Regions from separate parts of the Leclercia sp. AS011 genome, predicted to be linked through region 3. Evidence: riboswitches for the same ligand, from Rfam matches in the RefSeq annotation. Region 3 holds a riboswitch; each other region holds the start of a gene.
The links. A riboswitch is a leader RNA that binds a small molecule or an ion and turns the genes downstream of it on or off. The one in region 3 is predicted to bind thiamine pyrophosphate.

Region 1: it holds a riboswitch for thiamine pyrophosphate, as region 3 does, so the genes downstream of both, thiM (hydroxyethylthiazole kinase) here and thiC (phosphomethylpyrimidine synthase ThiC) in region 3, are expected to answer to the same signal.
Region 2: it holds a riboswitch for thiamine pyrophosphate, as region 3 does, so the genes downstream of both, thiB (thiamine ABC transporter substrate binding subunit) here and thiC (phosphomethylpyrimidine synthase ThiC) in region 3, are expected to answer to the same signal.

What each region holds. Positions count from the first base shown of each region.
Region 1 covers NZ_JBBCMA010000001.1:409,367-419,715, forward strand. The annotation lists gene apbC (iron-sulfur cluster carrier protein ApbC) at 1-106, shown strand, start outside; gene WFO70_RS01850 (RcnB family protein) at 151-483, opposite strand; gene WFO70_RS01855 (polysaccharide export protein) at 973-2,112, shown strand; gene WFO70_RS01860 (arsenate reductase/protein-tyrosine-phosphatase family protein) at 2,100-2,576, shown strand; gene WFO70_RS01865 (polysaccharide biosynthesis tyrosine autokinase) at 2,558-4,753, shown strand; gene WFO70_RS01870 (pyridoxal phosphate-dependent decarboxylase family protein) at 4,797-6,263, opposite strand; gene WFO70_RS01875 (diaminobutyrate--2-oxoglutarate transaminase) at 6,282-7,664, opposite strand; gene WFO70_RS01880 (hypothetical protein) at 7,907-8,368, opposite strand; TPP riboswitch at 8,646-8,742, shown strand; gene thiM (hydroxyethylthiazole kinase) at 8,778-9,548, shown strand; gene thiD (bifunctional hydroxymethylpyrimidine kinase/phosphomethylpyrimidine kinase) at 9,545-10,345, shown strand.
Region 2 covers NZ_JBBCMA010000002.1:299,619-309,967, reverse strand. The annotation lists gene WFO70_RS13905 (hypothetical protein) at 74-295, shown strand; gene WFO70_RS13900 (Atu4866 domain-containing protein) at 411-656, shown strand; one part of gene WFO70_RS13895 (IS3 family transposase) at 1,092-1,978, opposite strand; one part of gene WFO70_RS13895 (IS3 family transposase) at 1,978-2,461, opposite strand; gene WFO70_RS13890 (sugar efflux transporter) at 2,626-3,831, opposite strand; gene sgrT (glucose uptake inhibitor SgrT) at 3,935-4,087, opposite strand; gene sgrR (HTH-type transcriptional regulator SgrR) at 4,175-5,830, shown strand; TPP riboswitch at 5,867-5,966, shown strand; gene thiB (thiamine ABC transporter substrate binding subunit) at 6,001-6,984, shown strand; gene thiP (thiamine/thiamine pyrophosphate ABC transporter permease ThiP) at 6,960-8,570, shown strand; gene thiQ (thiamine ABC transporter ATP-binding protein ThiQ) at 8,554-9,249, shown strand; gene WFO70_RS13860 (DedA family protein) at 9,256-10,023, opposite strand; gene araC (arabinose operon transcriptional regulator AraC) at 10,153-10,349, opposite strand, start outside.
Region 3 covers NZ_JBBCMA010000011.1:13,549-23,897, reverse strand. The annotation lists gene WFO70_RS21970 (DUF1481 domain-containing protein) at 1-254, opposite strand, end outside; gene hupA (nucleoid-associated protein HU-alpha) at 266-538, opposite strand; gene WFO70_RS21960 (YjaG family protein) at 725-1,315, opposite strand; gene nfi (deoxyribonuclease V) at 1,357-2,028, opposite strand; gene hemE (uroporphyrinogen decarboxylase) at 2,038-3,102, opposite strand; gene nudC (NAD(+) diphosphatase) at 3,143-3,916, opposite strand; gene rsd (sigma D regulator) at 4,012-4,509, shown strand; TPP riboswitch at 4,563-4,671, shown strand; gene thiC (phosphomethylpyrimidine synthase ThiC) at 4,748-6,643, shown strand; gene thiE (thiamine phosphate synthase) at 6,643-7,278, shown strand; gene thiF (thiazole biosynthesis adenylyltransferase ThiF) at 7,271-8,026, shown strand; gene thiS (sulfur carrier protein ThiS) at 8,010-8,210, shown strand; gene thiG (thiazole synthase) at 8,212-8,982, shown strand; gene thiH (2-iminoacetate synthase ThiH) at 8,979-10,112, shown strand.

The sequences.
Region 1 (10,349 bases), on a different contig from region 3:
AAGTGAGTTTGCTGAGATGTATCGCCAGCTGGCAGATCGCGTCGCGGCCCAGCTCTACTGGCAGGGCGAAGTGATCCCGGGCGATATCGCGTTCCGCGCGGTGTAGTTGTTTTGCCGGGGGCCGCTGCGCTTACCCGGCAAAACAAGCGATTAACGGTGGTAGAAGATATCGCCGTTATACGCTTTGTAGATCTTACCGTCAGTATCACCCACTAACACGTAGTTCTCGCCCATATAGGTCCAGTGCGTGCCAGCCTGGGGTTCAGGCAGATTGCGCAGCTTATACTGCTTAATGGTGTACTCAGGTGTCAGATACTGCGCCGGGGCGAAATCACCAATCTTGAATTTCGTAAAATCGGCTACAAACTCCTGTTCCTCATAGGCCTGGATGCCAGAGGGTGCCGCTGTGGCTTGCGGTGCAGCAAAGGCCGCGCTCGCCAGGGACATCAGTACGCCCAGAAGTAGAATTTTACCTTTAGTCATTTTTTCTCCAGATTAACCGTGGCCATTACTCGTGGTCTGCTGATCCTTGACCGAGCAACAGATACTCCATTTTATGTTTTGCCGGCTGGCTGAGTGGGTAAAAAATGTAACAAATCAACACATCCCTGCACATGCCGGTGCGCCTTTAATTATATTTACCATGAATGCTTCGTTATTTAAAATCTATATTAATTATAGTTCCTTTTATAAAATCTTAAAGTAACCCCTCATCCAAATATATTCGCATACGTACTATGTTATTTCTTTTGCGGAATGATTATGATACGGCCTAATTTACTGGTTCTGTTTTTTCTTTTTGCTGCTAAAAGAAACTTCCAAACAAATGTTAGCCCGGATGGTGTATTTCTTTAATCAGGTTATTTAACTATAACCGTCTGATATTTTGTGATTTTTATTACTTATTAGAATTATCGGAGTTATCCAGAAAATAATGGGCTATAAACGTATTTTGTAGGGTGTTATTTATTAATGATAATTCCATTCCGCCGCGGTGCGGTTTTTTTTGCCGCTCTTATATTAACAGGCTGCACAATTACGCCTGGCCAACATATAAATACTTCTGGAAAAAATAACGTTGCTGTTGCCGACAATTCCGTTGATTTGGATAAAAAAGTGGACGTCTGGCCGTTAACGCCTTCCGTTATTGACAAGCTCCGGGGCGAGCGGGAGAAATCTCGGGCAAATCCGAAGCTGGACGAGGAACTAAAGCGCTGGGAATACCGGATTGGCCCCGGGGATGTGCTGATGATCACCGTCTGGGATCACCCGGAACTGACCACCCCTGCCGGGCAGTACCGCAGCGCCAGCGACACCGGTAACTGGGTCGGTGCCGACGGCACGCTCTTCTATCCCTATGTCGGTAAGCTTCAGGTGGCGGGTAAAACCCTCGCCGAGGTACGCAAAGAGATCACCGATCGGCTGGACAGGGTGATTGAAAGCCCGCAGGTCGATGTCAGTATCGCGGCGTTTCGGTCGCAGAAAGCCTACATCACCGGCGAAGTGGTCAAATCCGGCCAACAGCCGATTACGAATATTCCGCTGACCATTATGGACGCGATCAACGCGGCAGGCGGTCTGTCGGCCGATGCCGACTGGCGCAACGTGGTGCTCACCCATGATGGCCAGGATACGCGGATATCGCTCTATGCCCTGATGCAGCACGGCGACCTGACGCAAAACCGGCTGCTGTGGCCGGGGGATATTCTGTTTATCCCGCGCAATGATGCCCTGAAAGTCTTTGTGATGGGGGAGGTGGTGAAGCAGAGCACCCTCAAAATGGATCGCAGCGGCATGACGCTGGCGGAAGCCTTAGCCAGCGCTGGCGGCCTGAATCAGTCTATGGCTGATGCGAGCGGCATCTTCGTGATCCGCTCCAGCACCGGCAAAAGCCAGGACGGCAAAATTGCCCGCATCTGGCAGCTGAATGCCCGCGACGCGTCCGCCATGGTGCTCGGCACGGAATTCCAGCTCCAGCCCTACGATATTGTCTACGTGACAACGGCACCGATCTCACGCTGGAACCGGGTTGTGGCGCAGCTGGTGCCAACTATCAACGGGGTTCATGACCTCACGGAAACCGTGCGTTTTATCAAGTCGTGGCCCGAATAATGATCCAGTCCATTCTGGTGGTGTGTACAGGAAATATTTGCCGCTCCCCGCTCGGGGAACGGCTCTTACAGCAGCAACTCCCCACATTGTCTATCGCATCGGCAGGCATCTGCGGCCTGGCCGGTCATCCGGCAGACAGCCATGCCCGGCAGATCGCGGCTATGCATGGTCTGTCGCTGGCCGATCACGTTGCCCGACCGCTGACGGCGGCAATGATGCGGGAATACGATCTGATCCTTGCTATGGAGTCAGGACAAATTAACCGGATCTCGCTCATCGCCCCGGAGGTGCGCGGCAAAGCCTTGCTGTTTGGGCAGTGGCTCAGGGAAAAGGAGATCCCCGATCCGTACGGTAAAAGCATGGAAGCGTTTGACTATGTTTTTCGCCTGCTTGGTGAAGCATGTCAGGAATGGACCAACCGACTTACAGTTAAGGGATCACGTACATGTCGTCAAAAAGCGTAAATGCACAGGATTATGCTGCTGATAATCATGAGCTGGATCTGGCGCGTCTTCTGGGAGAGTTAATTGATCATCGCGTGTGTATTCTTGGCGTCACGCTATTTTTTGCGCTCTGCGGAACGATGTATGCGTTACTGGCATCGCCGGTATACGTCGCAGATGCCATGGTACAAATCGAAAGTAAACCGCAGAACAGCATTCTTAAAACCTTAAGCCAGCTGGCCCCGGAGCGGTCATCCGATTCCGGCGCGGAAATTCAGCTGCTGCGATCGCGGATGATCCTTGGTGAAACCGTAGAGGCACTGCGCTTACGCGATGAGATAACCCAGGTTCGCCTGCCGTTAATCGGCAAGGGGTGGGCGAGGCTTACCGGGCAACCCGAAGCCACGCTGATCCTCGATAAGCTGATCCTTCCCGCCGCTCAGGGCAACGGGATGGCGCTGCTCCTCACCGCTGAAGAGAACGGACACTACCGGCTGGAAGGGGAGGGCGTTAGCGCCCGCGGCACCGTCGGTGCGCCGTTACAGCACGCCGGAGTGACGATAACCGTTCGCGAGTTAACTGCGCCCCCAGGCACGCGTTTCAGGGTGCGGCAGCTTGCCCGGCTGGAGGCGATAAACACCCTGAGTCGCCAGTTTAGCGTGACGGAGCAGGGCAAAGAGAGTGGGATCCTCTCCCTGAGCCTGACGGGCGAGGATCCCGGGAACATTGCTACCGTGCTGAACCACATTGCCCAGAGCTATCTGCAACAGAACATTGCCCGTCAGGCCGCGCAGGACTCGCAGAGCCTCAACTTCCTGCAACGCCAGCTTCCGCAAGTTCGCGGCGAGCTGGAGTTGGCTGAAGAGCGTCTGAACAGCTACCGCAAGCAGCGCGACTCGGTGGATTTGAGCCTGGAAGCGAAATCGGTGCTGGAGCAGATCGTTAACGCTGATAATCAGCTGAACGAGCTGACCTTCCGCGAAGCCGAGATCTCCCAGCTCTTTAAAAAAGACCACCCGACCTATCGGGCGCTGCGTGAAAAACGGCACACCCTCGAGAGCGAGCGGGAGCGCCTGAACAAAAGGGTGGGGACGATGCCGGCCACGCAGCAGGAGATCCTGCGTCTCAGCCGCGATGTCGATTCTGGCCGGGCGGTTTACCTGCAGCTTCTTACCCGCCAGCAGGAGTTAAACATCTCCCGTTCGAGCACCATCGGTAACGTGCGCATTATCGATTCGGCGGTGACGCAGCCTGCGCCGATCAAGCCGCGCAAGGCGTTGATCCTGATCGTTACCACCCTGTTTGGCTTCCTGGTGGCGACTGGCGGGGTACTGGCAAGATCGGCACTGCGACGCGGCATCACGGCCCCGGAGCAGCTCGAAAGAGAAGGGATGAACGTCTATGCCACCTTGCCGCATTCGGCCTGGCTGCACGGTAAAACCCGGGTGGGCAACCGCTATTTCTTCCACTACTGCAAAGGGCATAAAATCACCGACGTGCCCTTCTTGCCCATAGACCGACCGCTGGATAATTTTGTCGAAGCGGTGCGCGGGTTACGCACCAGCCTGCACTTCGCCATGATGGATGCTGAAAACAACATTTTGATGTTCAGCGGCCCGGCCCAGGACTGCGGAAAAACGCTGGTCAGTACCTCGCTGGCGGCGCTGGTGACCCAGGTCGATCGGCGGGTGCTGTTTATCGATGCCGATATGCGTAAGGGCTACGTGCACAATATTTTTGGCCTGCGCAACGACGCCGGTCTGTCGGACGTGCTGTCAGGAAAAGTGGCCTTCAATGAAGCGGTTCAGACTTACGCCAGCGGGCAGTTTGATGTGGTGACCTGCGGGCACTATCCGCCTAACCCCTCAGAGCTGCTGATGCATGACCGTTTTCGCGCGTTCATGGCCTGGGCCAGCAAGCAGTACGACATGGTGATCGTCGATACGCCGCCGATTCTGGCAGTGACGGATGCCGCGCTGGTCGGGCGGGTTGCAGCCTCCACGCTGCTGGTGGCACGGTTTAACGTCACCAGCGTTCGCGAGATAGCGGTCAGCCAGCACCGTCTGCAGCAGATGAGGGTCAACATCAAAGGGGTCATTCTTAACGACGTCATGAAATCGGCGGCCAGCTACTATGCTTCCGGCTACGATGCTTACGGCTATTTCGCTACGCAGGGCGCAAACGCGAAGAAGAGATAAGGGGAATAAAGACCCGGCAGCGAGTGCTGCCGGGTTGAACAACTTACTTCGCCAGCAGCTCGTGCGCCGTGCGTTCCACCAGTGACAGCAGGACTTTGACATCCTCCAGGTTCACGATTGGGTTCAGCAGGGTCAGCTTCAGGCAGGTGATACCGTTATGCTCGGTCACGCCGACGTTGGCGCGGCCTGATTCCAGCAGCGCGTCACCGATCTTCTGGTTGAGCAGCGCAATGGCCGCATCGTCCAGATTCAGCTCAGGGCGGAAGCGGAACAGCACGCTCGCCAGCTGCGGTGGCATCACCAGCTCCAGCAGCGGCTGTTCGGTCACGTACGCGGCAACCTGCTGCGCCATGGTCACACCGTGATCGATGATCTCAGCGTATTTCTTCTGGCCCAGCGCCTCCAGGCTCATCCACAGCTTCAGCGCGTCGAAACGACGGGTGGTCTGCAGGGATTTGGACACCAGGTTCGGTACGCCAGCCTCTTCGTCAAACTCAGAGTTCAGGTACGCCGCCTGATAGCGCATCAGCTCATAGTGACGCGCCTCTTTCAGCAGGAATGCGCCGCAGCTGATGGTCTGGAAGAACTGCTTGTGGAAGTCCAGAGTAACGGAATCCACCAGCTCGATACCGTCGAGGTAATCGCGGTACTTCTCGGACATCAGCAGCGCGCCGCCCCAGGCCGCATCCACGTGAACCCAGATATTCTGCTTCGCCGCCAGCTCTGCAATCGCACGCAGCGGATCGATAGCGCCCGCGTCGGTGGTTCCTGCGGTGGCAACGATCGCCAGAATCTGTTCGCCGTTAGCATTGCACTGCTCGATTTTCGCTGCCAGATCGGTCAGATCCATACGCGAACATGCGTCAGTTTTCACCTGGATAACGGACTGGTAGCCGAGACCCATCAGCGCCATGTTTTTCTGCACGGAGAAGTGCGCGCTGTCGGAGCACAGCACCCGGATCTTACGCAGATCGCCCACCAGACCATCCTGCTGGACGGAGTGGCCCTGACGCGCGAAGAACGCATCACGCGCCAGCATCAGACCCATCATGTTGCTCTGGGTGCCGCCGCTGGTGAAGACACCGGCGTCGCCTGACTGGTAACCCAGACGGGTACGCAGCCACTCGATCAGTTTTATCTCGATAATGGTCGCAGACGGGCTCTGATCCCAGGAGTCCATGCTCTGGTTAGTGGCGTTGATCATCACTTCCGCCGCCTGGCTTACCACCAGGCTCGGGCAGTGGAGGTGCGCCACGCACTGCGGATGGTGCACCGCCAGGCTGTCTTTCAGGAAATATTCAACGGCACGCTCGATGGCGGTCTCGTTGCCCAGCCCTTCCGGGCTGAACTCCAGGTTAATACGTTCGCGCAGCTCGGCGACCGTTTTACCCTGGTACATTTCCGGCTGTTTCAGCCACTGCATAACCGCCTGGGTGCTCTGCTCGATGGCCTGCTGATAGGCTTCGATGCTTTGCGCCGACGACGACAAAATCGGGTTTAAATCTGACATTGTATCCATTGTCTCCGGTTAGACTGGGCGAACGCCCGCAGCAAGCAGCGCCTGCTCAAATTTGTCCAGGAACACGTTCAGCTCCTGATCGCTGATCAGCAGAGAAGGCAGAAGACGCACAACGTTACCGTTACGGCCGCCACGCTCCAGAATCAGACCGGTTTCGAAGCACTTCTTCTGGATCAGCGCAGATAGCTCGCCATCGCCCGGGAAGCAGCCCATATGGTCGGCAGCTTCGTGCGGTTTAACGATCTCGATACCAATCATCATGCCCAGACCGCGAACGTGACCGATAACCGGATAGCGTTTCTGCAGTTCAACCAGCTTCGCTTTCAGCCACTCGCCCTGGGCGGCAACTTTATCAGCGATGTTCTGCTCTTTGAGGATCTGCAGGGTGGTGAGGCCGGTGGCCATCGCCAGCTGGTTACCACGGAAGGTACCGGTATGGTGACCCGGAGACCATGCGTCGAACTGCTTTTTGATACCGAGAACGGCCAGCGGCAGACCGCCACCGACAGCTTTGGACATCACTACGATGTCTGGCTGGATACCCGCGTGTTCGAAGGCGAAGAATTTACCGGTACGGGCAAAGCCTGCCTGGACTTCGTCGAGGATCAGCAGAATGCCGTGCTCTTCGGTCACTTTACGGATGCGCTGCAGCCACTCAACCGGCGCCGGGTTCACGCCGCCTTCGCCCTGGACTGCTTCCAGGATCACGGCAGCAGGTTTACGCACGCCGCTCTCGACGTCGTTGATCAGGTTTTCGAAGTAGTAGGTCAGGGCTTTCACACCCGCTTCACCGCCGATACCCAGCGGGCAGCGGTACTGGTGCGGGTAAGGCATGAACTGCACTTCCGGCATCATGCCGTCAACCGCTTCTTTTGGAGACAGGTTGCCGGTTACGGACAGCGCGCCGTGGGTCATGCCGTGATAGGCACCGGAGAAGCTGATAATGCCGCTACGGCCGGTCACTTTTTTCGCCAGCTTCAGCGCGGCTTCAACGGCGTCCGCACCGGACGGACCGGTAAACTGCAGGCAGTACTCTTTGCCCTGACCTGGCAGCAAGGAGAGCAGGTATTCTGAGAACGCGTCTTTCAACGGCGTGGTCAGATCCAGGGTATGTAACGGCAAGCCGCTGGTAATGACACTTTGGATGCTTTTCAGCACATCAGGATGGTTATGACCCAGCGCCAGCGTTCCCGCACCGGCCAGGCAATCAAGATACTCTTTGTTATCCGCATCGGTGATCCACACCCCATCCGCCTTAGTGATGGCTAAAGGCAGCTTGCGCGGATAACTCCTGACATTGGATTCCATTTCGGCCTGACGAGCCAGATAGGTTTCGTTGGTTTTGAAAGAAGAGGCATTCAAAGTATCAATACGGACTTTATCCGTCATCATATCACTCCTACAACCGCAGCTCAGCACGTGGCCACGATTGAATAATTAATTAAGAAAATGAGAAGGGCATCAAAAATCGCGGCCAATATAGAGCCTTTTTGCGCGGGGCTCAATGGTTAATTGTTTGTCCTTTTGTTACGCGCGTTGAAACAACGCGCGTAAGCCGTAACCCCGCATGGCAACTGAGGTTTCCTGGGGGGCACTCCGGGTAAAAAAGTGGGGTGTTTTTGAATGCTTTAGGACTACTTTTGAACGACGTTCAGAATGCCATGATCGCGGCCATGGGTTTTATTCCATGAGGCATCGGTAACGCCGTTTGCATCCAGCGAGATCGACAGGATATAACCCGCGCCTGTAATCTCGTAGAAATTCGCATTAGAACGCTTCACCGTGGCTTTTTTGCCATTGATGGTGGCCTGAGTGAAACCATTGTTTACGGTAGCTTTGATGCCGTTTGCGCTAAAAGAGGCCTCACGCAGCGGATCGGCAACGTGGGCCGCCTGCGCATGTTGTGTTGCAGCCTGGGCATTCTCCAGAGCCTGTTTTTCAGCGGCGGCATTGATGGTGGCCTGGCGGTTCTGGTCGGCCACATAGCAGGCATCACGACTGACGCCTTTGGCTTCACACTGGGCTAAACGTTGCTCTTCTGAGACGCAGCCTGCAAGAAGCGCAGCCACCACACCCACCAACAGAATCTTTTTCATACATTAACCTTATTGAGTTGAGGAATTTCTCATTCCCTAATCATTGTTTTATTAAGTCTATCAAGCCAGCCGTAAACTGCCGGTTTCTATAGTAGTAACGCAGTAATCGCGCCGGACGACTATCGTGGAAGACGGGATTTTGCTATTTGACGAAGATCACATTTAGCACGAATAGCTAAAAAGATGGGAGGAGTCCTGGTGAGTGAGTGCAGCAACAGAAAGGCTCTTGCTATTGCCAGACGCATCCTCTACGCTGCCGGAGTTACATTATTTCATGTAATTTGACTCGGGGTGCCCTTCCACGTGAAGGCTGAGAAATACCCGTACCACCTGATCTGGATAATGCCAGCGTAGGGAAGTCAGATGCCCTCCGGGCTATCGCTTCTTCGCGCCAGGCAGGAGCGATACCATGCAGCCTGACCTGCTCAATTTACACGCCTTACACCACTTCCGAACCCGTTCTCCGCTGACCCATTGCATGACCAATGACGTGGTGCAGACCTTTACCGCCAACGTTTTACTGGCTCTCGGCGCATCACCTGCGATGGTGATTGAAGCCGAAGAGGCGGAACAGTTTTCCGCTATCGCCGATGCGCTGTTGATCAACGTCGGAACCCTGACCGCACCGCGTGCGCAGGCGATGCGCCGGGCGATTGAAAGTGCGGTGGCGGCAGGCAAACCCTGGACGCTCGATCCGGTTGCCGTTGGCCCGCTGGCGTACCGGACCCGCTTTTGTCAGCAAATTCTCGCCCTCAAACCGGCGGCCATTCGCGGCAATGCATCGGAAATACTTGCCCTGGCCGGGATGAGCGCAGGCGGGCGCGGCGTGGACACCACCGATACGGCAGCCAGTGCCCTGCCAGCGGCGCAAGCTCTGGCGCGGCAGACCAACGCCGTGGTGGCGGTGACCGGGGAGGTGGATTACGTCACTGACGGGCTGCGTACCCAGACCATCACCGGCGGCGACCCACTGATGACCCGGGTGGTGGGCACCGGCTGCGCCCTGTCAGCGGTGGTAGCGGCCAGCTGTTCGCTCCCGGGCGACCGGCTGGATAACATCGCTGCGGCCTGCGGCTGGATAAAACGCGCTGGCGCGCTGGCGGCGGCGCAAAGTCGTGGGCCGGGCAGTTTTTCCCCGGCGTTTCTGGATGCCCTGTGGCAACTGGGGGCGCAGCCATGAAACGGATTAATGCCCTGACTATCGCCGGCACCGACCCCAGCGGCGGGGCGGGGATCCAGGCCGACCTGAAAACCTTCTCCGCGCTGGGCGCATACGGCTGCTCGGTGATCACCGCCCTGGTGGCGCAAAATACCCGCGGGGTGCAGTCGGTCTACCGCATCGAACCTGATTTCGTGGCGGCGCAGCTGGAGTCGGTATTCAGCGATGTGCGCATCGACACCACCAAGATCGGCATGCTCGCTGAAACCGATATTGTCGAGGCCGTGGCGGAGCAGCTCCTGCGTCATCAGGTCAAAAACGTGGTGCTGGACACGGTGATGCTGGCGAAAAGCGGCGATCCGCTCCTGTCGCCGGCTGCCGTCGACACGCTGCGTAAAAAGCTGCTGCCGCAGGTGGCGCTGATCACCCCGAATCTGCCCGAAGCAGCCGCTTTACTGGATGCGCCCCATGCCCGCAGCGAACAGGAGATGAAAGCGCAGGGCCAGGCATTGCTGGCGATGGGGTGCGAGGCGGTGCTGATGAAAGGCGGTCATCTGGACGATCCCGAGAGCCCAGACTGGCTGTTCACCCGCGACGGGGCCACGCGCTTTACCGCCCCGCGGGTGAACACCAAAAACACCCACGGCACCGGCTGCACTCTTTCGGCGGCGCTGGCGGCGCTGCGTCCGCGCCACGCTGGCTGGGCGGATACGGTGCGCGAGGCCAAAGCCTGGCTCTCCTGCGCCCTGGCTCAGGCTGACACCCTGGAGGTCGGGCAGGGCATTGGTCCGGTGCATCATTTTCATGCATGGTGGTAGACGG
Region 2 (10,349 bases), on a different contig from region 3:
AGGGAATAAATTTAAATTATATTATTCCCTTTTTTTTAAAAATCATCTCTTATCTATTAACAGGAAAATCACCATGAATATTATCCATCGCTTGACTGCAGCAACATTTCTGTCTTTATTATCTTTCAGCCCTATGGCCCAGATTGTTACGGCAGTAGATTCAACCATTGAGGGTGCTGAGGAAAAAATTTCCACACAGGCATCTAAAGAGGGGAAATCATATGAAATTCTTGGAGCCTCTTTTAAAAACAGGGTTTATATGACGGCAGAGTTAACCCCTGTTAATAACAAATAATACGCTCATATTCGCCGGTAATTTCTCTTAACCGGCATTACTCAAAATGAGTCGTGATTTCACATACCAATACGATAGTTTATCTCTAACAAATATACATGACATCAGGAACCATATGAAAGAACAGCATACTTATACAGGCCTCTGGATTACCAAAGATGGATTCATTTGCCATGAGCTATTACCTAATGGGCGTTACGATGAAGCACGTGGCACAAAACCTCATGCTTATCAGGGCGACTACGACATTCGTGAAAACAGGATCTACTATCAGGACGATACCGGTTTTACAGCTGATGGTACTTTTGTCAGTAATGACGAACTTCATCACGCGGGTATGGTGCTTTTCCGGTATAAATAAATAGTGCACTACCTATAGAAATTAGCAAGATAAAGCCTTGATCATCAAAAGGCACTTTGTCGACTAATAATTATTATTACTTTGCCAATGAATTGCCTGTCAAAAAGCGATAATTTTTAAAGGTGTTCAATGACAATATAGATACTTATTTATAATTCTTAAATTAACGTTATAGTAATTACTCAAGGCTGTAAAAGTTATCTCCGTAGCAGGATTTATTGCGCTCCTACACCTAGGAGGCGTTATACCTCATAGTCAGGCAGTGTCCGCTTCTCGCTCATAGCGGACATATACCCCATTCATGTCAGCCGTTGTGCAGGCTTAAGAACTGGATGGCTTCTTTAACACCATCATCAGAAATATAAATAGCCTGCGCAAGTTGATTACGCCTTGTCATCAGTTACTTTATGGTGCTTATTAACGAAAATCACCATGTCAAATTCGTAGCGGGTAGGTCTTCAGGCGGTATTCAACCGGGCTGAGGCCGTTAAATTTCAGGCTTATTCGCCGCGTGTTGTAGTACCGAATGTAATCCTCAAGAACGACCTTAAGTTCGTCGACATCGTTAAATTTACGGGTGTAAAAGCATTCTGATTTTAACGTCCCGAAAAAGCACTCAGCGCAGGCATTATCCAGACAATTCCCTTTGCGGGACATACTTTGCAGAACTCCGAACTTCCGCAACTGATACTGATACCACCGATGCCGGTATTGCCAGCCCTGATCTGAGTGAAGAACTGGCGTGCTGTCTGCGTCCATTCTGGCGAATGCCTTAATCAACATATCGTCAATCATCGGCATTGTCGGGCGTTCTGAAATACTGTAGGAAATCACTTCGTTATTGAAGAGATCGATGATTGGAGAAAGATAAAGTTTACGGCCGTTGACAGCGAACTCCGTGACGTCTGTTACCCATTTTTCATTGGGCCGGCTGGCTTTGAAGTTTCGTTGCAGGAGATTGTCAGCAGCACACCCACGTTCGTCACGCCAGGAGGTGTAGCGCTTTACTTTGATAGCTGCTTTTAGGTCAAGGCCATTCATCAGGCGTTGAACCACCTTATGGTTGATTACTCCTCCCTCTCTTCTGAGCGCCAGCGTTACCCGTCGATAGCCATAGCGGCCCTGGTTTTCATCATATATCTCGCTGATTCGACGATTTATTTCATCGTATTTTCCCGGAGACCGAAGCGCCTTGAGATGATAGTAAAACGTGCTCCGGGATATCCGGGCGGTACTCAGCAGCTGATCAAGCGGGTAATGTTGCCTTAGTTCGTCAACAACACGAACTTTATCTCTTACCGAACTAAGGCTTTCAGCTTTTGAAGATAAAGTATCTGTAATTCAAGACGTTTGACCTTCCTTTCCAGCTCATGAATCCGTTGCTCTTTTGATCGTTCCTCTGCTGCTTCAATAAGTTCAGGGTGTTCAGCCATGTAAGATACCCTTTTTGTGCCTACCTTGAGTGAGCGAAGCCCTTCTTCACCCTGCTCTTTGTACACTTTTAACCATTTGGCGACAGATGATGCACCTGCAACATTGAATTTAGTCGCGGCCTGTGTCTGAGATATCTGACCGGATAGCACCGCTTTCACAGCTTCAATTCTGATTTCAGGATCGATGGATACGCCCTTATCTCTGGGTTTTAGTCCCTCTTCACCATAAGCATCATAGGCTGCAACCCAGATTCTCACCTGGGTTCTGGGAACGTTGAAACGGGCTGAAGTTAACCGATAGCCTTCATCGCTAGCAAGATAGTGCATAACGACTTCGAGGCGTTCTTCGAGGGTATATTTACGTCCGGGCATGGGACTCTCCAGTTTGAGAGTCCAACTAAATGGGTGCAGTGCACATCAATGTTAAGTTGAGTGGGGCTTTCTTCTGTCTACCCTTCCAGCAATGCTTCAGGCAGACAGCCTCAAGCACCCGCGTGAACTCTATGCGTAATCCGTCCTGCTGTCAGAATGGGCTCTCATTTCGTGAAGCCGCCTTCCAGAATTTCACTCTCTTTTACCCGCCAGGTCAGAACCAGCGCCACCAGCGAAATCGCCGCGATAACCCAGTACACCACGTAATGACCGTAGCTTTGCGCCAGCGCGCCCTGGATAATCCCGGCCAGAATCACCCCGGTTGAAATACTGTTGGTAAACAGGGTGGTAGCTGAACCTGCACGCCCCGGCATCAGATCCTGGAACCAGAGCATGCCAATTCCGGCGACAATGCCAATAAAGACCGCGTTAAACAGCTGCAGGGCAAGTAACGCTTCGCGGCTGTGAAAGAGGATCAGCCCCAGATAAAACAGCACGCCCGCCGCTACCGCAATTACCATCATCCGCCGTTTACCAAAGTGTTTGACGTAATATCCGGCGAGGATCATCGCCGGGATTTCCAGCCCGGCGGCGGTGCCCATTAAGATCCCGGCCAGCTTGTCCGGCAAGCCCAGATCGCTGCTGATCCACAGCGGCATGTCGATGATGTACATGGTGTTGCAGGTCCACATCAGGGTAGAGGCGATAAACAGCCTGCGGACATTTTTGTTTTTCCAGCCGCTGATCTGGGTCACCGGTATCGCGCCTGCGGCGTCCACCCGGGCAACGGAGGGCAGCGCGAAGGCAATCAGGCCGAGGCTAAGGGCAAAAATAGCGGCGGCAATGGAGAACATGGCGGTAAAGCCATAGTTAAGCGCCAGCATAAAGGCCAGCGGCGGGCCGATGACCCACGCCAGCGAAAGCTGGGCCCGCATCACCGAGCTGAACATCACCACTTCCCGCGCGGAGCTGTCGGCATATTCCCGCGCCAGGGCAAACAGCTGCGGCATGGCGGTATTGGCCAGCGAAGCCAGCAGCACGCCGCAGGTGAGTAAGGTCAGATAGTGACGATTAAAGGCGAACAGCAGCGCGTTGCCGATCGCCATCGCACAGCAAAAGAGGATCAGCTTGCGGCGGTCGCCCTGGCTGTCCGATCGCTTCGCCAGCCACAGGCTGACCAGGATCCCGGCGACGGCGTTGACGGTATAAAAAATCCCCACCCAGAAGGGCTGGGCCCCCACCTCACGGCTCAGGAACAGGCTCAGGGTCGGGGCCTGCAGCGCACCGGCGACGCCCATCATAAAAGCCACCATTAAAAAGGCAGCATAAACACCGTTGAGACGGCGTCCCATCGTCATTAACCAGAGCATTACCTGTTCCCTTTAGCGCAAGTGAAAACGAAAAAAGCCAGCAGATAATACCTGCTGGCGTGGTGATTCGCACCAATACTCAGTCACACATGATCGAAGCAATTCAGCGTTCCGAGGTCGACGTTGTCACCTCCCACTGCATCAGATCTTCCAGTATTTTCAGCCGCTGCTCTGCACACCGGCGGGCCAGCCAGGACACTCCCTTTGTCGCTGAGAAGTACTGTTGGTAAAACTGATTTGCGGTAGACCTCTTCATATTCACCTCCTCGCTTCATCGAAGTGAATTATTGGCTTAATATAGGGATTAATAAATTGCTGATTTTTTGTCAGGAGTTCCTCTTTTATGCCCTCTGGTCGTCTGCAACAACAATTCATCCGCCTGTGGCAGTGCTGTGACGGCCAGACCCGGGACACCACGCTCAGCGAGCTGGCCGAGCTGCTCAGCTGCTCGCGCCGCCATATGCGCACCCTGCTCAACACCATGCAGCAGCAGGGCTGGCTGAGCTGGGAAGCCGAGGCCGGACGCGGCAAGCGATCCCGTCTGACCTTTCTCTACACCGGCCTCGCACTGCAGCAGCAGCGAGCGGAAGATCTGCTCGAGCAGGATCGCATTGAGCAGCTGGTGCAGCTGGTGGGCGACAAGGCCGCGGTGCGCCAGATGCTGGTCTCCCACCTGGGCCGCAGCTTCCGCCAGGGCAGGCATATCCTGCGGGTGCTCTATTATCGTCCGATGAAAAACCTGTTGCCGGGCAGCGCGTTACGACGCTCTGAAACCCACATGGCGCGGCAAATCTTCAGCGGTCTGACGCGCATAAATGAGGAAAATGGGGAACTGGAAGCGGACATTGCCCACCACTGGCAGCAACTTTCCCCGCTGCACTGGCGCTTTTTCGTGCGCCCCGGCATCCATTTCCATCACGGACGCGAGCTGGAGATGACCGACGTCATTGCCTCGCTGCAGCGCGCCCGCGAACTGCCTCTCTATTCGCACATCACCCGGATCCAGTCCCCCACCGCCTGGACGCTGGATATCGAGCTTTCACAGCCCGACCGCTGGCTGCCGTGGCTGCTGGGGTATGTCCCTTCGATGATCCTGCCGCGCGAGTGGGAAACCATGCACAACTTTGCCAGCCTGCCGGTAGGCACCGGGCCGTACGCGGTTTCCCGCAACAACAGTAACCAGCTCAAGATCCGCGCCTTCGATGACTACTTTGGCTACCGGGCGCTGATTGACGAGGTCAACGTCTGGGTTCTGCCGGATATCAACGAAGAGCTGAGCGTCGGCCTGACGCTGGAGGGCCCCACCGAGGGGGAAAAGGCGGTGGAGAGCCGCCTTGAAGAGGGCTGTTACTATCTGCTGTTCGACAACCGTTCCCACCGTGGAGCCAGCGCCGAGGTGCGTCAGTGGGTAAGCCGGATCCTCTCCCCGGCCAACCTGATCTATCAGGCCGAGGAGGTGTATCAGTCCTACTGGTTCCCGGCCTATGGCCTGCTGCCGCGCTGGCACCACGCAAGACCAGGACGCGGCGACAAACCGGCCGGGCTGGAGAGCCTTACTCTGACCTTCTACCGCGAGCATATCGAACATCGGGTGATCGCCAGAATGATGAGCGAACTGCTGGCCGCCGAGAATGTGACGTTAAACATTCAGGAGGTCAGCTATGAGGAGTGGCATCGCGGCGAGACGGTAAGCGACATCTGGCTCAACAGCGTCAACTTCACTCTACCGCTCGACTTTTCCCTGTTCTCGCATCTGTATGAAGTCCCGCTCCTGCAGCACTGCATTCCTCGCGACTGGCAGCAGGACGCCGCCGAGTGGCGCGCGGGGGAGATGAATCTTGCCGTCTGGTGTCAGCAGCTATTGTCGCAGCAGGCGATCGTTCCGCTGATCCACCACTGGCTGATGATCCAGGGACAGCGCAGTATGCGCGGCTTACGCATGAATACTCTGGGCTGGTTTGACTTTAAATCCGCGTGGTTTGCGCCGCCGGAACCATAATACTTTCGTAATATTCACCAAATCATTACAATACCGCCGTTCTCAACGGGGTGCTGCGCGCGAGCGTGTGCTGAGAAAATACCCGTCGAACCTGATCCGGATAACGCCGGCGAAGGGATTTGAGGCTGTCGCTCAAAATCCTTTGCCACTCTCACATACAGAGGTGCAAAGTGTTCAAAACTGTTCTTCCCCTGCTGGCGCTGGTTGCGCTGCCTGCATTTGCCAGTCCTGTCCTGACGGTCTACACCTATGACTCCTTCGCTGCCGACTGGGGCCCTGGCCCGGCGGTCAAAAAAGCCTTCGAAGCCGACTGTAACTGCGAGCTGAAATTCGTGGCGCTGGAAGATGGCGTCTCCCTGCTCAATCGCCTGCGTATGGAAGGCAAGAACAGCAAAGCCGACGTGGTGCTGGGTCTGGATAACAACCTGCTGGAAGCGGCGACGCAAACCGGGCTGTTTGCCAAAAGCGGCGTGGCGACCGATGCGGTTAACGTGCCTGGCGGCTGGAAAAGCGACACCTTTGTGCCCTTCGATTACGGCTACTTCGCCTTCGTGTATGACAAAAACAAGCTGAAAAACCCGCCGAAGAGCCTGAAAGAGCTGGTTGAGAGCGATCAGAAGTGGCGCGTGATCTACGAAGATCCACGCACCAGCACCCCGGGGCTGGGTCTGCTGCTGTGGATGCAAAAAGTGTATGGCGATAAGACGCCGGAAGCCTGGCAGAAGCTGGCCGCCAAAACCGTCACCGTCACCAAAGGCTGGAGCGAGGCCTACGGGCTGTTCCTGAAAGGGGAAAGCGACCTGGTGCTGAGCTATACCACCTCTCCGGCGTATCACATTATTTCGGAGAAAAAAGAGAACTACGCCGCCGCTGATTTTGCCGAAGGTCACTACCTGCAGGTGGAAGTCGCCGCCCGCACCGCCGCCAGCAAACAGCCGGAACTGGCGGAGAAGTTCCTGAAATTTATGGTCTCCCCGTCGTTCCAGAACACCATCCCGACCGGTAACTGGATGTACCCGGTCACCAACGTGGCGTTACCTGCCGGGTTCGACACTCTGGTGAAACCGCAAACCGCGCTGGAATTCTCCCCGCAGGAAGTCGCCGGGAAACGTGCCGCCTGGGTCAGTGAATGGCAACGCGCCGTCAGCCGCTGATCGCCGGTTGGTTACTCCCGGGGCTGATAGCCGCCATCCTGATGGTGGCGGTCGCCCTGGGGGCATTTCTGGCGCTGTGGTTTAACGCGCCCGCCACCGACGTCAAGGCGCTGCTGCACGACAGCTATCTGTGGCACGTCATCCGCTTCTCGTTCTGGCAGGCGTTTCTTTCCGCCCTGCTCTCCGTGGTGCCGGCAATTTTTCTGGCCCGCGCCCTCTACCGGCGGCGTTTCCCCGGACGGCAGGCGCTGCTGCGCCTGTGCGCCATGACCCTGATCCTGCCGGTGCTGGTAGCGATATTTGGCATTCTCAGCGTCTACGGGCGTCAGGGCTGGCTTGCCGCGCTCTGTCAGGCGCTGGGGCTGGAGTGGACCTTCTCGCCCTATGGCCTGCAGGGCATTCTGCTGGCGCACGTCTTTTTCAACATGCCAATGGCAACGCGGCTGTTGCTGCAGGCGCTGGAGAATATCCCCGGCGAGCAGCGCCAGCTCGCCGCCCAGCTCGGGATGCGCGGCGGAGCCTTCTTCCGCTTCGTGGAGTGGCCCTGGCTGCGCCGACAAATTCCTCCCGTCGCGGCGCTCATTTTTATGCTCTGCTTTGCCAGCTTTGCCATCGTGCTCTCGCTGGGCGGTGGGCCGCAGGCTACCACCATTGAACTCGCCATCTATCAGGCCCTGAGCTATGACTACGATCCGGGCCGCGCGGCACTGCTGGCGATGGTGCAGATGTTCTGCTGCCTGGGGCTGGTGATGCTGAGCCAGCGGCTGGGTAAAGCCATCCCCGTGGGCAACAGCCAGCTTGCCGCCTGGCGCGATCCGCAGGACAGCCTGCGCAGCCGCCTGACCGACGGCCTGCTGATCGCCCTCGCCCTGCTGCTGTTGCTCCCGCCGCTGCTGGCGGTAGTGGTGGATGGCCTGAATCTTAATCTGCTGTCGGTGCTGCAACAGCCGGTGCTGTGGCAGGCGCTCGGCACCTCCCTGCGCATTGCGCTGGGGGCGGGTCTGCTCTGCGTGCTGCTGACCATGATGCTGCTGTGGACCAGCCGGGAGCTGTATGCCCGCCAGGCGACAGTGGCCGGGCAGGCGCTGGATTTGAGCGGAATGCTGATCCTGGCGATGCCCGGCATCGTGTTGGCGAGCGGCTTTTTCCTGCTGTTTAACAGCACCGTCGGCCTGCCTGAATCAGCCGATGGCATCGTCATCTTCACTAACGCCCTGATGGCCATTCCGTATGCGCTCAAAGTGCTGGAAAACCCGATGCGCGATCTCAGCGCCCGCTACACTTTGCTCTGCGATTCGCTGGGAATGCACGGCTGGCAGCGGCTGAAGGTAGTGGAATTCCGCGCCCTGAAACGCCCCCTGGCGCAGGCGCTGGCTTTTGCCTGCGTGCTGTCGATCGGGGATTTCGGGGTGGTGGCGCTGTTTGGCAATGATGATTTCCGCACCCTGCCGTTCTGGCTGTATCAGCAGATCGGCTCGTACCGCAGCCAGGAGGGTGCCGTCACGGCGCTGCTGCTGTTGCTGCTGTGCTTTGCCTTATTTACCCTTATTGAGAAACTTCCGGGGCGTGATGTTAACTCTCACTGATGTAACCTGGCTTTATCAGCATCTGCCGATGCGCTTCACCCTCTCCGTACGCCAGGGGGAATCGATCGCCGTGCTCGGCCCCAGCGGGGCGGGGAAAAGCACGCTTCTCAACCTGGTGGCCGGGTTTCTGCAGCCCGCCAATGGCCGTATCACCATTGCGGGTCAGGACCACACCCACACGCCGCCGTCCCAGCGCCCGGTGTCGATGCTGTTCCAGGAAAACAATCTCTTTACCCACCTGACCGTACGCCAGAACATCGGCCTCGGCATGCATCCGGGACTCAGGCTGAACGCCGGACAACAGCAAAAGCTGAGTGATATCGCGACGCAAATGGGGATTGGCGAGCTTCTGGAACGGCTGCCGGGAGAGCTCTCTGGGGGGCAGCGTCAGCGCGTCGCCCTCGCCCGCTGTCTGGTACGCGAGCAGCCGATCCTGCTGCTGGATGAGCCCTTTTCGGCGCTCGACCCGGCGTTACGTCAGGAGATGCTGCTGCTGGTCAAAGAGGTGTGCGAACGCCAGAACCTGACGATGCTGATGGTGTCCCACAGCGTGGAAGATGCGGTCAAAATTGCCCGGCGGTCGGTAGTGATAGCCGATGGCCGTATCGCCTGGGACGGCGATACGGAACAGCTGGTGAGCGGAAAGGCCAGCGCCTCGCGCCTGCTGGGGATCCACTGACGGCGGTCAGCGGCTGACCACCTTCAATAAGATCTCCCCGTAGACCGGCATCAGCGGATGGCGGATCAGCGCCACCAGCGCCACCACGGCAATTCCCAGCATGACGGGCGCAATCCAGAATAAGCGCTCGCGCGGCAGATAATGGCTCAGACGATCTCCGGAGGCTTTCCCGCTGCGCCACAGCCGCCAGCAGAGCCATGCCGCCAGCCACAGCAGGAGCGCGGTCGCCAGCAGCAGCCACTTAAAGCCGCCGCTCTGGACATCAGAAGGAATATCGATGGCCGCACCGGCCAGGATCCCCGGCAGGAAGTAGATCGGCGGCCATAACAGGCAACCCAGCAGGTTCGGCACAATGAACTTGGTCACCGGCAGATCCAGCATCCCCGCCACCATCGGCACCAGCGGACGCGTCGGGCCGACAAAGCGGCCTACCAGAATGGTAAACATGCTGTGCTGATGCAGGGCGTGCTCGGTTTTGTCGAGCAGGGCTTTGTTCTTCTTCATGAACGACCAGCGGTGGAGCGGCTTTTTAAAGCGCCAGCCCAGCCAGAATGAGATCCAGTCCCCCAGCAGACACCCGACGATCCCCGCCAGCCACGCCTGCCAGAAGTTAACCTCGCCGCTGCCGATCAGGGCACCGAGCCCGCTCATCATCACCGTGCCGGGTAAAATCAGCCCGACCAGCGCCAGGGATTCAAGAAAAGCCACTAACGCCACAGCGATAAGCGAGTAAGTAACGGACTGGGTAATGAAGTGTTCCAGCAATGCCTGCATAACAGTTCCGGTCAGGTGACGAAGCAGGGATTCTGCGAAGAGAGGCCTGCTGCGTCAAGACAACAATTGTCTGAATAGTTTACCGGGTGTTAGCGGCGTTCAGCGAATATGTTTAGTTTTATTTACCTTCTATTCACAGCCTGCGCGAAATTCGCTCGGGCTGGCACCGGTGCATTTTTTGAAGACCCGGGAGAAATAGAGCTGATCCTCGAAGCCGACGTTGCGTCCGACGGTGGCGATCGGCATCCGGGTGGTGCTGAGCAGCAGCTTGGCCTGGCTGATGCGTTGATCCTCGCGCCAGCTCAGGACGCTCACCCCCAACTGCT
Region 3 (10,349 bases):
TGCCAGCGATACTCACTGGTGGTGGTACTGCCGCTGTGCCAGGGACTGAAGGCGGAGAGCAGATGGACTTCATCGTCCGTGTCTTTTCGCCAGATACGGACCGCGCCCTGATCGTCAGCGTAACCGCTGGCGGTAAACGGCGGCAGAGAGGAGTCATGGCTGCAGGCGGATAACAACAGGATGCCAGCCAGCGCCATTGCCGGGCGCCAGACAGACAAAAGGGGCGAAACCGCCCCCTCGATAAAACTGTTCACTGCTACGCGGCTTACTTAACTGCGTCTTTCAGTGCTTTGCCAGAAACAAATGCTGGCACGTTAGCTGCAGCGATTTTGATTTCTTTACCGGTCTGCGGGTTGCGGCCAGTACGCTCAGCGCGGTGGTTCACTTTGAAGGTACCGAAACCTACCAGTTGTACAGCATCGCCTTCTTTCAGAGACTCAGTAATAGCAGCCAGGGTGGATTCCAGAGCAGCTTTAGCCTGTACTTTAGACAGATCAGCCTTGTCCGCAATTACATCAATCAGTTGAGTCTTGTTCATAAGTTATCCTTTCAATGTGTTTATCGCTTGCTAAGCATCGAGTGCGACGAAAATGCCAAAAAAGCACTCTCCTGCATACACGCACCGATAGCCACTTTTTTTCGCCCCCCAAATGTAGACCAGACGGGGGGCAGAAGGGAAGAGTACAGGTATGACAAAACAGGCGTAAAATCACGTTTTATTGTTTCACTGGTGAAGATTTATACCAATGTTACTCTCGCCTGCCTCACGCAAGTCTGCACGCAGACCTTTAATCAGCTCGATATCGCGTTCTTCGCACTCTGCCAGCAAACGGAATATTTCCCACTGGATGTCCCATTCCTGCTCAACAGCCGGGTTTAAACGGAGCTCTTCATCGGTCATTTCACGACCTGCCTGGGTCATCTCGAGCATCGCCACGGACGTGATTGAGGCCTTACTGACTTCGATGGCATGTTCCAGAGTTTCGCCACTCAGACGCGAGTGAATCAGTTCACTTAATGCCACGCAGGCATCGATGGCCGGATAGACACCATAGACATCATAGTCATCGGCAACGGGGATCGCCTCTTCCAGCTTATCGAGCTGAGAATCGAAGTTCACCTTCGCATCTTTGACCGTCAGCGTCTCCCACACCAGATCGAGAATACGGCGATACAGCTGGCCGTCACCAAATTCGGTCTGCTTGCAGAACATGGCGTAGTTCGGGTACATGCGTTCGCACAGGCAGGCCATAAAAGTGACATGCTGCCAGCTTTCCAGCTTCTCGAGGCGCAGGTGAATCGGGTTTTGTAACATGATGAAGTCTCGAATCGAAAATTAGCCGCAGTTTACCTGAATCAGCGCTGAATTTCCTGCCAACGAACAAAAGCCGGACGCCCGGAGGCTACCGCATCGGCCCAGCGGGTTGGCTCCGGTAATCGATAGCCTTTCATACAGCGCTGAACCCACGCCAGGGCGGTATCGGTACTGACGCGATGGCCGGTGGCGATAAACAGCGGGTTGCAGCGCGCCTTGCTGCGCCAGACCCACGCCAGCTGCTCGCCTTTGTCCATTAAGGGCGCCAGCGCGCCGGGCTCAGCCGAAAGGGGTTCAAATTTACCGCAGAGGCGCTTTTTCGCTACGCCGATGGTTGGGACATCCACCAGCATGCCAAAATGGCTGGCGACGCCGAGACGGCGCGGATGGGAGATCCCGTGGCCATCAACAAACATCAGGTCGGGTCTCCGCGAAAGCTGATCCCACGCGGCCAGCAGCGCGGGATATTCACGAAAAGAGAGGAAGCCGGGGATGTAAGGCATGGTGGTGGCAATACGCGCCACCTGATACTCGACCAGCTCCAGTTCGGGCCAGGTCAGCAGTACTATCGCCGCCCGCGTCACCTCTCCACCCTGCTCAAACCCGACATCCGCCCCGGCTATCAGCGCGGGTGGGTCTTTGTCCAGCCGGTCTTCACGGCATACCGACGCAGCGAGTTTAAGTTGTTGAGCGCGAAGTGACGCAAGATCCATAACGACTCCTTAGAGGTGATACTGGGCAGAAAGTCGGTGCACCGCCTCCACAAACACGCCTGCATGTTCTGGCGGTACATCCTGATGAATACCATGCCCCAGGTTAAACACATGGCCTTCGCCCTGACCGAAGCCCGCCAGAATGGTCGCGACTTCTTCTTCAATACGGGCGGCCGGAGCATACAGCATAGACGGATCCATGTTGCCCTGCAGGGCGACTTTGTCCCCAACGCGACGGCGCGCGTCGGCAATATCGGTGGTCCAGTCGAGGCCCAGCGCATCACAGCCGGTCTCTGCCAGGGCTTCCAGCCACTGACCGCCGCCTTTGGTGAACAGGGTCACCGGCACGCGACGGCCTTCGTTTTCACGCAGCAGGCCATCGACGATTTTATGCATGTAGTAGAGCGAGAACTGCTGATAATCGCGGCCCGTCAGCACCCCACCCCAGGTGTCGAAGATCATCACCGACTGAGCGCCCGCTTTGATCTGCGCGTTCAGGTACAGGGTGACGCTTTTCGCCAGCTTATCCAGCAGGGCGTGCAGGGCCAGCGGGTCGGCGTACATCATCTTCTTGATCACGGTGAAGGCTTTGCTGCTACCGCCTTCGATCATGTAGGTCGCCAGCGTCCACGGGCTGCCGGAGAAGCCGATCAGCGGCACGTCGCCTTTCAGCTCGCGGCGAATGGTGCGCACCGCATTCATCACATAACCGAGCTCCTGCTCCGGGTCCGGGATCGGCAGGTTATCGATGTCCGCTTTGCTCTTAATCGGCGAGCTAAAGCGCGGGCCTTCGCCGGTTTCAAAGTACAGGCCGAGCCCCATCGCGTCCGGGATGGTCAGGATGTCGGAGAAGAGGATCGCCGCGTCCAGCGGATAGCGGCGCAGCGGCTGAAGGGTCACCTCGCAGGCCAGCTCCGCATTTTTGCACAGCGACATAAAATCGCCCGCCTGCGCACGCGTGGCTTTGTATTCCGGCAAATAGCGGCCCGCCTGGCGCATCATCCATACCGGGGTGACATCAACGGGTTGGCGCAGCAGCGCACGCAGATAACGATCGTTCTTCAGTTCGGTCATTTTTGCAGTTCCTTAAGCGTCTTATCCCCAGTGTACCACGTCATTCATAGTCGGCCCGACACATTGCCACCGTATCTTCTATCAGCCGGCGCGCCACGGTGCCCGGCGGGGGGAGCAGGGGTAAATCGTCATAGCGATACCAGTCGGCGGACAGCAGTTCTTTCGGGTCGATGACGATCTCGCCGCTGTCGTACTCGGCCATAAAGGCGGTCATCAGCGACTGCGGGAACGGCCACGGCTGGGAGGTGACGTAGCGCAGGTTTTTCACCTTGATGCCGCTCTCTTCCATGACTTCACGCGCGACGGTCTGCTCGAGGGTTTCGCCCACTTCGACAAACCCGGCCAGAACGGTATGCACCCCGTTGCGATGGCGAGTGTGTTGTGCCAGTAAGATGGAATCATCCCGGCGGATGGCGACGATGATGCACGGCGCGATTTGCGGATAATAGCGTTCCCGGCAGTGGCTGCAGAGCATCGCCCACTCGGTTTTACTCGGGTGCATGGTGTGGCCACAGTAGCCGCAGAATTTATGCGAGCGGTAAAACTCGGCCAACTGCACGGCACGACCCGCCAGCTGGAACAAGCCGACATCGAGATCGAGCACCTGGCGCACCGATCCCATATCCTGGCGGCGATTTTGTTGGATCAACCACACAGAATCGCCCTTCCATTCGCCTATATTTAGTGCGTGTTGCCCTGCAAGATCGAAATTATTTGCTTCGCCATAGGGTAATTCGCCACCGGGCAACCATAATTTTTGTTCATGGCTGACTAACCACCAGCCGCGATCCGATTTTTCAATTATACGATCCATATCTATTGCACTACCTTTGCTTCACAGGCATGTTGGTAACAATACTATTACATTTTGGGTGGGCAGCTTTTAATCTTAACCTTGCGGAGTCAAACATGCTAAACCAGCTAGAAAACCTGACAGAGCGCGTTGGCGGATGTAACAAACTGGTCGATCGCTGGCTGCTCGTGCGGAAACATCTGCTTGTTGCCTACTACAATCTCGTTGGCATTAAGCCCGGCAAAGAGTCCTATATGCGCCTGAATGAAAAAGCGCTGGACGACTTTTGCCAGAGCCTGGTCGACTACCTGTCCAACGGCCATTTTAATATTTATGAACGCTTTGTCCGTGAAATGGAAGGTAATAGCCCGTTTTTAGCGGCGACCAAACTTTACCCCCTGCTGGAAGCCAATACCCAGCAAATCATGGATTACTACGACTCCACGCTCGAAAACGCCATCGATCAGGATAATTACCTGGAATTCCAGCAGGCGCTTTCTGATATCGGCGAGGCGCTGGAGCAACGCTTTACGCTGGAAGACAACCTGATCGCCCTTGCGCTGGATCACAATCTGAAAGCAAGCAACGAAGATAACGTCGCCCGACCGGCTTGAGTTATTCCTCGTTAACGCGTAGTTTACATTCACTGCTCCCGCTGTAGGGGAGCTTATTCTTGTCGGAGTGCCCAGTGCGAAAGCCGGGCTGAGACCGTTAATTCGGGATCCGCGGAACCTGATCAGGTTAAGACCTGCGAAGGGAACAAGAGTCAATTTATTGTATTGCCCACGGGCGATCCTCTCTTGCTTCATCCGTCGTCTGACAAGCCACTTCCTGAACTTACTGGAACGAGCTATGTCTGCCACAAAAATGACCCGCCGCGAACAGCGCGCACAGGCCCAACACTTTATCGACACCCTGGAAGGCACCGCTTTCCCGAACTCGAAACGCATCTATCTGACCGGTTCCCGGGATGATATCCGCGTGCCGATGCGCGAGATCCAGCTCAGCCCGACGTTGATCGGCGGCAGCAAAGAGCACCCGCAGTTTGAAGAGAACGAAGCGGTGCCGGTCTACGACACCTCCGGCCCCTACGGCGACCCGACGGTGGCGATTAACGTCCAGCAGGGTCTCGCAAAGCTGCGTCAGCCGTGGATTGAGGCCCGTAACGACTGCGAAGCCCTGAACGAACAAAGCTCGGCCTATACCCGGGAACGTCTGGCTGATGACGGCCTGGACGAGCTGCGCTTCACCGGCCTTCTTACGCCGAAGCGTGCCAGAGCGGGCAAATGCGTAACCCAGCTGCACTACGCCCGCCAGGGGATCGTGACGCCGGAGATGGAATTTATCGCCATCCGCGAAAACATGGGCCGCGAGCGCATTCGTGGCGAAGTGCTGCGCCACCAGCATCCCGGCGAAGGCTTTGGTGCCCGCCTGCCGGAGAACATCACCCCGGAATTTGTGCGTGACGAAGTGGCCGCCGGCCGCGCCATTATCCCCGCCAACATCAACCACCCGGAATCTGAGCCGATGATCATCGGCCGTAACTTCCTGGTGAAGGTGAATGCCAACATCGGTAACTCGGCGGTGACCTCCTCCATCGAAGAAGAGGTGGAGAAGCTGGTCTGGTCAACCCGCTGGGGCGCGGATACGGTGATGGACCTCTCCACCGGGCGCTATATTCACGAAACCCGCGAGTGGATCCTGCGTAACAGCCCGGTGCCGATTGGTACCGTACCCATCTACCAGGCGCTGGAGAAGGTTAACGGCATCGCAGAAGACCTCACCTGGGAAGCGTTCCGCGATACCCTGCTGGAGCAGGCCGAGCAGGGCGTGGATTACTTCACCATCCACGCGGGGGTGCTGCTGCGCTACGTGCCGATGACCGCGAAGCGTCTGACCGGTATTGTCTCACGCGGCGGCTCGATCATGGCGAAATGGTGCTTGTCTCATCATCAGGAGAACTTCCTGTATGAACACTTCCGCGAAATCTGCGAAATCTGCGCCGCATATGACGTCTCTCTGTCGCTGGGCGATGGCCTGCGTCCAGGCTCCATTCGCGATGCCAACGACGAAGCGCAGTTTGCCGAGCTGCACACGCTAGGCGAGCTGACCAAAATCGCCTGGGAGTATGACGTCCAGGTGATGATTGAAGGCCCGGGCCACGTGCCGATGCAGATGATCCGCCGCAACATGACCGAAGAGCTGGAGCACTGCCACGAAGCGCCGTTCTACACCCTGGGGCCGCTGACTACCGACATCGCGCCGGGCTATGACCACTTCACCTCCGGGATTGGCGCGGCGATGATCGGCTGGTTTGGCTGCGCCATGCTCTGCTACGTCACCCCGAAAGAGCACCTCGGCCTGCCGAACAAAGAGGACGTGAAGCAGGGGCTGATCACCTACAAGATCGCCGCCCATGCTGCTGACCTGGCGAAGGGCCATCCGGGGGCGCAGATCCGCGATAACGCCATGTCGAAAGCGCGCTTTGAATTTCGCTGGGAAGATCAGTTCAACCTCGCCCTCGACCCTTTCACCGCCCGGGCTTATCACGACGAAACCCTGCCGCAGGAGTCCGGCAAAGTGGCGCACTTCTGCTCCATGTGTGGACCAAAATTCTGCTCAATGAAAATCAGCCAGGAGGTACGCGACTACGCCGCAGCGCAGACCATCGAAGTGGGGATGGCCGATATGTCGGAAAGCTTCCGCGCCAAAGGCGGCGAGATCTATCTCAAGAAAGAGGAGGCGTAATGTATCAACCCAACTTCCCGCCGGTGCCCTTTCGTCTGGGGCTCTATCCGGTGGTCGACAGCGTGGCGTGGATCGAACGCCTGCTTGCCGCAGGCGTAAAAACGATCCAGCTGCGCATCAAAGACAAGCAGGATGACGAGGTCGAGGCCGATATCGTGGCGGCCATTGCCCTCGGGCGTCGCTACGACGCCCGCCTGTTTATCAATGACTACTGGCGGCTGGCGATCAAGCATCAGGCTTACGGCGTGCATCTCGGTCAGGAGGATCTGGAGACCACCGAACTGGAGGCCATTCGTGCCGCCGGGTTACGCCTCGGCGTTTCGACCCACGATGACATGGAGATCGACGTGGCGCTGGCGGCACGTCCGTCCTACATCGCCCTCGGGCACGTTTTCCCGACCCAGACCAAGCAGATGCCTTCCGCCCCTCAGGGGCTGGCGCAGCTGGCCCGCCATATTGAACGGCTTACGGATTACCCAACGGTTGCCATCGGCGGTATCAGCCTCGAGCGCGCCCCGGCGGTGCTGGAAACCGGCGTCGGCAGCATCGCGGTGGTCAGCGCCATCACCCAGGCCGAGGACTGGCGGGCGGTAACGACACAGCTACTGCAACTGGCGGGAGCAGGCGATGAATGACCGTGACTTTATGCGCTACAGCCGCCAGATCCTTCTGGAGGATATCGCCATCGACGGGCAGCAGAAGCTGCTCGCCAGCCGGGTCCTGCTGGTCGGCCTCGGCGGGTTAGGGGCTCCGGCGGCACTGTACCTGGCCGGGGCCGGGATCGGCACCCTGGCGCTGGCCGACGATGACGAGGTGCATTTGAGTAATTTGCAGCGCCAGATCCTCTTTACCACCGACGACATCGATCAGCCGAAAGCGCAGGTGACGCAGCGCCGGCTCCAGCAGCTCAACCCGGACATCCGGCTGATTGCCCTGCAGACCCGCCTGGAAGGCAAAGCGCTGCAGGAGGAGATCGCCCGCGCCGACGTAGTGCTGGACTGCACCGATAACATGGCCACCCGCCAGGCGATCAACGCCGCCTGCGTGATGCTTAACACGCCGCTCATTACCGCCAGCGCCGTGGGCTTTGGCGGGCAGATGATGGTGCTGACGCCGCCCTGGGCGCAGGGCTGCTATCGCTGTCTGTGGCCGGAGGATGACGAGCCGCAACGCAACTGCCGTACCGCCGGTATCGTCGGGCCGGTGGTTGGGGTAATGGGAACCTTGCAGGCGCTGGAGGCGATCAAGCTGCTGAGCGGTATCGAGACCCCGCGCAATGCGCTGCGTCTGTTTGATGCCCGGGCGGGAAGCTGGCGGCAGCTGGCTCTGCAGCGCGCCAGCGGCTGTCAGGTGTGTGGAGGGCAGCATGCGGATCCTGTTTAACGACGAACCGATGCAGTGCGTGGACGGCTTAACCGTCGCCACCCTGCTCCACCAGCTGCGCCAGTTAAAACCCGGGGTCGCGCTGGCCCTGAATCAACAGATCCTGCCGCGCGAGCAGTGGGATAAACAGCAGGTCCGTGAAGGCGATCGGATCCTGCTCTTTCAGGTGATTGCCGGAGGCTGAGATGTTACGCATTGCTGATAAAACCTTTGATTCACACCTGTTTACCGGCACCGGGAAATTCGCCTCGCCGCAGTTGATGGTGGACGCCATACGCGAGAGCGGCAGCCAGCTGGTGACCCTCGCGATGAAGCGGGTCGATCTGCGTCATCACAATGACGCCATTCTGGCCCCACTGCTGGAGGCGGGCGTGAACCTGCTGCCCAATACGTCAGGCGCCAAAACCGCACAAGAGGCGGTGTTCGCTGCCCGACTGGCACGCGAGGCGCTGGGGACGCACTGGCTGAAGCTGGAGATCCATCCCGATGCCCGTTGGCTGCTGCCCGATCCTATCGAGACGTTGAAGGCGGCGGAAATACTGGTCAAAGAGGGGTTCACGGTGCTGCCCTACTGCGGGGCGGATCCGGTGCTGTGCAAACGGCTCGAAGAGGCGGGTTGCGCGGCGGTGATGCCGCTCGGCGCGCCGATAGGCTCCAACCAGGGGCTGGAAACCCGCGCGATGCTGGAGATTATCATTCAGCAGGCCACCGTGCCGGTGATCGTCGATGCCGGGATCGGCGTGCCCAGCCATGCGGCTCAGGCGCTGGAGATGGGGGCCGACGCGGTGCTGGTCAATACCGCCATTGCGGTCGCGGACGATCCGGTGATGATGGCGCGGGCGTTTCGTCTGGCGGTGGAAGCAGGCGTGCTGGCACGCCGGTCTGGCCCCGGTTCGCGAAGCCCAGAAGCCCAGGCCACCAGCCCGTTAACCGGATTTCTGGAGGCCCTCTCATGAACACCTTTACCGATCGCTGGCACCAGCTCGACTGGGACGATATTCGCCTGCGCATCAACAGTAAAACCCCGGCAGATGTTGAACGCGCCCTGAATGCCCGACAGCCGACGCGCGAGGATATGATGGCCCTGCTCTCCCCCGCCGCCAGCGCGTATCTGGAGCCAATGGCCCAGCGAGCCCAGCGGCTGACCCGCCAGCGTTTTGGCAATACGGTGAGCTTTTATGTTCCGCTCTATCTCTCCAACCTGTGCGCCAACGACTGTACCTACTGCGGCTTCTCAATGAGCAACCACATCAAGCGCAAAACGCTGGATGAAAATGAGATTGCCCGGGAGTGTGCCGCGATCCGCGAGATGGGGTTTGAGCATCTGCTGCTGGTCACCGGCGAGCACCAGACTAAGGTCGGTATGGACTATTTTCGCCGTCATATCCCGGCCATTCGCCGCCAGTTCGCTTCGTTACAGATGGAGGTTCAACCCCTGTCAGAGGCCGAGTATGGCGAGCTGAAAACGCTGGGGCTCGACGGCGTGCTGGTCTATCAGGAGACCTACCACGAGGCGGTGTATGCCCAGCACCATCTGAAAGGTAAAAAGCAGGACTTCTTCTGGCGGCTGGAGACCCCGGATCGACTGGGCCGCGCCGGGATCGACAAGATCGGCCTCGGGGCCTTAACCGGGCTCTCTGACAGCTGGCGGGTCGACAACTTTATGGTGGCGGAACACCTGCTCTGGCTGCAGCAGCACTACTGGCAGAGCCGGTACTCAATCTCCTTCCCCCGGCTGCGTCCCTGCGCTGGCGGGATCCAGCCCGCGTCGATCATGGATGAACGCCAGCTGGTGCAGACCATCTGCGCATTTCGTCTGTTAGCGCCGGAGGTGGAACTGTCGCTGTCGACCCGGGAATCCCCCGCGTTTCGCGATCGCGTGATACCGCTGGCCATCAACAACGTCAGCGCCTTTTCAAAAACCCAGCCGGGCGGTTATGCCGACGATAGTCCCGAGCTGGAGCAGTTTGCGCCCCACGATAGTCGTCGCCCGGAAGAGGTTGCCGAAGCGCTCAGCCAGCAGGGACTGCAGCCGGTGTGGAAAGACTGGGATAGCTGGCTGGGACGCGCCTCGCAGCCGGGATGAAAAAGGGTGTAACCCGATGAAGTTATTACGAGGCGTCACGTAACCTCATCAACAGGTCATTGTCAGCCTGAGCATATATTTTTTACGCTTAGTACGTCAGCAGGGGATGCTGACCAGGGCGGAAAGCTTCTTCCTCGTTCCGCCCTGCCTTCCCCATTCTGTAACAGTTGTAACCGGTTTCAGAAAATGCGGGTTTCTTTGTGATGCCTCACACACAATCGCGGTAACGCGGTTGTC